Linked DNA regions of Pseudoduganella dura. The protein of the gene in region 2 binds, or shares a complex with, the protein of the main gene of each other region. Links are inferred from orthologs where the notes say so. Each region holds a gene or a part of one and is shown on either strand. Other genes may lie near its edges. The genes, in order: hfq and GJV26_RS18865.

What was found.
Region 1: the proteins of GJV26_RS18865 (region 2) and hfq are in contact, whole or in part, in a crystal structure (PDB 3VU3), measured with the Escherichia coli proteins. The link is inferred for Pseudoduganella dura from one-to-one orthologs.

The regions. Positions count from the first base shown.
Region 1 is NZ_WNWM01000002.1:4,920,201-4,923,438, reverse strand. Bases 151-3,069 are described here. They hold hfq (RNA chaperone Hfq), read right to left. Parts: upstream 1,769-3,069; coding sequence 1,532-1,768; downstream 151-1,531. Other genes in these bases: der (ribosome biogenesis GTPase Der), read right to left, coding at 2,119-3,069; hflX (GTPase HflX), read right to left, coding at 332-1,468; hflK (FtsH protease activity modulator HflK), read right to left, coding at 151-328. In the rest of the region: more of hflK, read right to left, coding at 1-150; more of der, read right to left, coding at 3,070-3,238. UniProt on the Escherichia coli protein: RNA chaperone that binds small regulatory RNA (sRNAs) and mRNAs to facilitate mRNA translational regulation in response to envelope stress, environmental stress and changes in metabolite concentrations.
Region 2 is NZ_WNWM01000002.1:4,301,828-4,305,217, reverse strand. The notes cover bases 279-3,349. They hold GJV26_RS18865 (catalase), read right to left. Parts: upstream 2,989-3,349; coding sequence 568-2,988; downstream 279-567. Other genes in these bases: GJV26_RS18860 (hypothetical protein), read right to left, coding at 3,187-3,349; GJV26_RS18870 (MFS transporter), read right to left, coding at 279-478. In the rest of the region: more of GJV26_RS18870, read right to left, coding at 1-278; more of GJV26_RS18860, read right to left, coding at 3,350-3,390.

The DNA.
Region 1 (3,238 bases), 620 kb from region 2 along the record:
GGCCTTCCTGCACGATGAATGCGCCACTGGCCAGCCAGACCAGCACGGCAATGGCCGCGACCGCGCCGACGGTCACGCCGGCGCCGCGCAATTCGCTGCCGCCGCCGCCGGTGCCGCCGCCACCGCTGTTGTTGTTGCGGTTCTTGTTGCCGAACAGGCCGTTCAGGCGCTGGTTGAAGTCGCGCCACAGCTGATCGAGGTCAGGAGGACCGTCGCCGGGCTTCTTGCCTTCCTGGGCCTGCCTGTTGTTGTCCTTGTCCTGCCCCCAGCGGGGGTCGTTCAGGGACAACTTCAGGCCTAATCTTTTCGCTAGTGAGGAAAGAGGCATGTTTTAAACGTCGGTGAATGTGGAAATGGCATCGGCCGGCGTGTCGTCCTTCGGACGCGCACTTGCCTCGCGGTGCTGCTGGGCTGCCTCGGTGAGCGACGCACGCAGCAGATCGAGGCCGTCACCCGTCCGGGCGCTGATGAACACGCGTGAAATCTTATCATGTTCATCACGTTCCACCGCCGGCTCCAGGCCGGCCGCGTCGATCTTGTTCCACACGAGGATCTGCGGAATATGGTCGGCGCCGATCTCGCGCAGCACGGCATTGACTTCTTCGATCTGCTCCATGCGCACAGGGCTCGCTCCATCGACGACATGCAGCAGCAGGTCGGCATGGATGGTTTCCTCCAGCGTGGCGCGGAATGCCGCCACCAGCTGGTGGGGCAGCTCGCGCACGAAGCCGACCGTGTCGGAAATCACGACATTGCCGGCCTCCTCACCCATGAACACGCGGCGCGACGTGGTGTCGAGCGTGGCGAACAGCTGGTCGGCCACGTAGACGCCGGCCTTGGTCAGCGCGTTGAACAGCGTGGACTTGCCGGCATTGGTGTAACCGACGAGCGATATGGAGAAAGCGTTGTTGCGGCCGCGCGAACGACGCTGCGTCTCGTGCTGCTTGCGCAGCTTGGCCAGCCGCGCACGGAGCATGCGCACCCGCTCGCCGATCAGCCGGCGGTCGGTTTCCAGCTGGGTTTCACCAGGACCGCGCAGGCCGATACCGCCCTTCTGGCGTTCGAGGTGAGTCCAGCCGCGGATCAGCCGCGTGGAAAGATGCTGCAACTGGGCCAGCTCGACCTGCAGCTTGCCCTCGTGGCTCTGGGCACGCTGGGCGAAGATGTCGAGGATCAGGCTGGTACGGTCGAGCACCCGCACGTTCAGGCGCTTTTCCAGGTTGCGCTGCTGGGCAGGCGACAGCGCGTGATTGAAGATGACGATCTCCAGCTGGTGATCCTGCACGGCATGGCCGATTTCATCGGCCTTGCCGCTGCCGACGAAGTAGGCAGCATCGGGGCTGGAACGCTTGCCGGTGATGGTCGTGATGGGCTCCGCTCCTGCGGAACGCGCGAGCAGCATCAATTCATCGACACTGGCGGCGAAGTCGCCCTGGCCGAAATCCACCCCGACTAAAGCTGCGCGCATGGGATGGCCAGGAAACGTTGAAGCGGAAGACGAAGCTGTGGCGTTGTCGCTAGGATCAACGCGTTACTCCGCCTCGGAATCGATGTTGAGGTTGACGGCGCGGGCCGGTACCACAGTCGAAATGGCATGCTTGTACACCATCTGCGTAACGGTATTGCGCAGCAGGACGACGTACTGGTCGAACGACTCGATGTGACCTTGCAACTTGATACCGTTGACGAGGTAGATCGAGACGGGAACGTGCTCCTTGCGCAGCGCGTTCAGGAATGGGTCTTGTAACAATTGCCCTTTATTGCTCATAACTACTCCAGTTTATGTTGTTGTGTTGGAATTGGAGGCGAAACGCTTGATTTCAAGTGCCGGCTGCTCCTTATTGCAGAGGTAAAGACGCCCTCTGCCAAACGGAAATGCTTCTCAGCTACTGTAACCTGTTTTTGTGAATTATGCAGGGGTGTGCAAATGAAAACGAGGAAAAAAGATAACGTGAAAATGTGAAGCCGGTCCGCGTGCGGACCGGTGTTTCGGCAGATCTCGCGTGGCATGCGCCCACTGGTGCCAGGCACGTTTTCCGGATGATTCGACCGGAAAAATTGTCTGGCACCGGCTTTCGATTGCCGGCGACCCGATCGCGGCAGGCTGCCGACGGCAGGTCAGCCCTTGTCGCGCTTGTCGAACGGGTTTTTACCGGTGCGCAATTCGATGCGCAGCGGCGTCCCCACGAGCTGGAACGTGTCCCGGAAATGCTTTTCCAGGTAGCGCTTGTACGGCTCGCTGATCGCATCGAGGGAGTTGCCGTGGATGACGATGATCGGCGGGTTCATGCCGCCCTGGTGGGCATAGCGCATCTTCGGCCGCAGGCCGCCCTTGCGCTTCGGTTCCTGCTTCTCGACCGCTTCCAGCAGTGCACGCGTAAGCTTCGGCGTCGACAGGTCGGCCATGGCGGCTCCGTAGGCGGCGTCCACGGATTTCATCAGCGGGCCGATGCCGGTGCCCTTCAGTGCCGAGATGAAGTGGGTCTTGGCGAAGCCGAGGAAGTCCAGCTTGCGGTCCATGTCGTTCTTGACCTGGTCGCGCTGGTGCGTCTGCAGGCCGTCCCACTTGTTCACCGCCAGCACCAGGGCGCGGCCGCTTTCGAGAATGAACCCGGCGATGTGCGCATCCTGCTCGGAGATATCCTGCTGGGCATCGAGCATCAGGACCACCACGTTCGCTTCCGAGATCGACTGCAGCGTCTTGACGACCGAGAATTTCTCGATCGCCTCGAACACCTTGCCGCGGCGGCGGATGCCGGCGGTATCGATCAGCGTGTAGTGCTTGCCGTCGCGTTCGAACGGGATCTCGATCGAATCGCGGGTGGTGCCGGGCATGTCGAACGCGATCACGCGCTCCTCGCCCAGCAGCGTGTTGATCAGCGTGGACTTGCCCACGTTCGGCCGGCCGACCAGCGCCAGCTTGATGCCGCGTTCGGACGGCAGCAGCTCATCGGCGTCGTCCGGGCGCGAGGCGAACGCCTTGTCCAGCGTTTCCTGCACCAGGTCGTTCACGCCGTCGCCGTGGGCGCCGGAGATGGCATACGGATCGCCCAGGCCCAGCTCGTAGAAATCCGATACGGCCGAGGTGTACTTCATGCCTTCGGCCTTGTTCACCACCAGCAGCACCGGGCGGCCGCTGCGGCGCAGGAAGTCCGTGATGGTCTTGTCGTGCGGCGTCATGCCCTGGCGGCCGTCGACGAGGAAGATCACCACGTCCGCTTCGGCCACGGCCTGCTTG
Region 2 (3,390 bases):
AGATGCCGCTGGCGGCCCGCACCGCGATTGCCGAGCCGAGGCCGTGCACGAACAGGTGGGCCAGCGTGGCCAGCGCATACAGCACGAGGAACAGCTCGGTGAACAGCCGCAGGCCGAATTGCTGGCGGAATTTCACCAGCAGCAGGTTCATCGATACATTGGCCATCACGTACACCGTGGGCAGCCACTGGATCTCGGCCTGGTACACGCCCAGGGTGCCCTGGGCGTAGACCAGGTTGACGGTGACGAGCGCATTGCCCAGCCCGCCCGTGAGCGCCACGATGAAGCCGACCAGCAGGTAGGCCAGGCGGCGCTGCGGCGAATGCAGCGGCGACGACGGCGACCCCGGCAGCATTGGCCGTTCGTGGGGTTTCCAGGTCTGGGGCGCGTAGACGTCCATGCTGTGGGTGATAGCGGTGGTAACGGTGAGAAAGGTCGAGGTGACAATGATACGGCCCGGCTGCGAACGATGTCGCATGCACCGGGCCGGTCACCACTTATGGCAGAGCTGATGCCTGCCATGGTGGATGTCACTGCCGTTTTGCGGCAGGTGTTGCCTGGTCTTGCTTAGACCGCAGGCGGATCGGTCTCGCGCGCCCACACGCGGTGCTCGGCCAGCACCGCCTTGAACGCGGCCAGCGCGGCCGCCGCATCGACCGGCTGGGTGCCGATGATGCCCGGGTCCGCCGAGCCGTCGCGCAGCGTGGCGGGAATGCCGGCCTTGACCAGCAGTTGCACGCCATCGTCCACCACCAGGATCGGCTTGCAGTGACGGTATTGCAGGCGCACGAATTCCAGCGCGTTGGCGTCGGCCGCCAGTGCCAGCGCGGACTGCGCGCCGGCCGGGATCACCACGGCGTCATAGATGACGGACGGCCCGGCTTCCAGCGTGATTTCCGCATCGAGCGTGGCACCGCCGGCACCGTTGATCAGGCCCAGGCGCGAAGCGACCACGCGCGGCACGGCGCCATCGGCCAGCAGCGAAGCGTAGATTTCCCGCACGCCATCGGCATCGACACCGTCGGCGACCAGGATCGCCACCCGGCGCGCGTGGATGCCCACCTGCCCTGGCCGCGACAGCAGCGACAGGCCGGGCGAGCTGCGGTAGGCGGGAACCGGCCGCGTGGTGGCCATCGGCTGCGGGTCGGGCACCGGCATGCCGAGGCCGGAGGCGACGGCATTGGCCAGTTCCGCATCCACGTTGACCAGCATCGACAGCGTGCGCTGGCGGATCGCCGGCACCGTCACGCGCGTCAGCTCGAAGCGGAACGCGCCGATGATGTGGGCGCGCTCGACCGGCGTCTGGCTCTGCCAGAACAGGCGGGCCTGCGAATAGTGGTCGGCGAACAGTTCGGGCTTGCCGCGCACCTTGTCTTCCACGAAGGTCTGCTGGGGGAAGCTGGTGAAACCCATGCGGCCGCCCTGGAACGGGCAGCCGCCGCCCAGCGAGTTCGGCTCGTAGGACACGCGGCCGCGGTTGACCGTTTGCCGGTGCATGCCGTCGCGCTGGTTGTTGTGCACCTGCGTGACCGGCGCGTTGATCGGGATCTCATGGAAGTTCGGCCCGCCCAGGCGCGACAGCTGCGTGTCCACATACGAGTGGATGCGGCCGTGCAGCAGCGGATCGTTGGTGAAGTCGATGCCGGGAATCACGTGGGCGGTACAGAACGCCACCTGCTCGGTTTCGGCAAAGAAGTTGTCCGGATTGCGGTTCAGCACCAGGCGGCCCACCGGGGTGACGGGGACCAGTTCTTCCGGCACCAGCTTGGTGGCATCGAGCACGTCGAATTCGAAGCTGTCGGCCTGCGCTTCCGTGAAGATCTGCAGGCCCAGTTCCCACTCGGGGAATTCGCCGGCCTCGATCGCTTCCCACAGGTCGCGGCGGTGGAAGTCGGGATCGGCGCCGCTGATCTTCACCGCCTCGTCCCACACCAGCGAATGGGTGCCCTGCAGCGGCGTCCAGTGGAACTTGACGAACACCGACTCGCCGGCCGCGTTCACCAGGCGGAAGGTGTGCACGCCGAAGCCCTGCATGGTGCGGTAGCTGCGCGGGATCGCGCGGTCGGACATTGCCCACATCAGCATGTGCATCGATTCGGGCATCAGCGAGACGAAATCCCAGAACGTGTCGTGCGCGCTGGCGGCCTGCGGCATCGCGTTGTGCGGCTCCGGCTTCAGCGCATGCACCAGGTCGGGGAACTTCATCGCATCCTGGATGAAGAACACGGGAATGTTGTTGCCGACCAGGTCCCAGTTGCCTTCGTCCGTGTAGAACTTGACGGCGAAGCCGCGCACGTCGCGCGCGGTATCGGTGGAGCCGCGTTCGCCGGCCACGGTCGAGAAGCGCACGAACACCGGCGTTTTCTTGCCCGCTTCGGCGAACGGCGCGGCGCGCGTGACGTCCGTCAGGGCCTTGTAGCTCTCGAAGTAGCCGTGCGCCGCCGAGCCGCGCGCGTGCACGATGCGTTCCGGGATGCGCTCATGGTCGAAGTGCGTGATCTTTTCGCGCAGGATGAAGTCTTCCATCAGCGTGGGGCCGCGCAGCCCCGCCTTCAGCGAATCCTGGTTGTTCGCCACCGGCACGCCCTGGTTGGTGGTCAGCACCTGCCCGCTCGAATCGGCGCGCACGCGGTCCAGCGGCGCAATGGTGTTGTTCACGCCGACCGGCGGCTGGCCGCTGCCCGTCTTGGGCGAAGCGATGTTCTCGACGGCTGTGCTGGCGGTGGCGATGTCGCTGGCCGGCGTGGCGGTCTGGCCCTGCTGCGGCGTGCGCGCCGCGTCGCCGTACTCGCCCGGCTTGTTGGCGTTGTAGGGGCATTGCGCGGCCAGGTCCATGCCGCCGGCCTGCTTCTCGAGCAGCACATCGCCTTGCGGGTTGTTGTTGCCGAGCGATTGCGGCGGTGCCGAGTTGGAGGGGCCGGATACGGTGGAGAGAATGGAGCCGGCGCCGTCGACGCCGGAGGACTGCTTGCTGGTTGGGGTGCTCATGGGTCCTCGTGGGTGATCGAAAAAAACGCGAAAAAAACGCGAAAAGAAACGCAAAAAACGGATGACAACGCTAAAAGAGATCAACGATGTCGCTGGCCACGACACGCGCAAAAGCGCCCGGCCGCATGTCGCAATGACATACGGCCGGGCGCGGCCGTCCGCAAGGGGTGGGGCGAACGGCGGGCCAGCAAGGGCGAATCAATGGCGGCGCGAACCCAGCAGCTTCGAGACGGCGTAGCCGGCGGCCAGTGCCACCAGCACGGACGTGCCCGGGCTGTTGCGCACATAGCTGCGGCCCGTTTCGGCCAGGCGGCCGTACGCCACGTTCAGGTCGGCGGCCTTCTGGTTCAGGCGTTCGGACAGGTTGGCGGCGCCATCGGTGACTTTATCCACCGTGTCGTG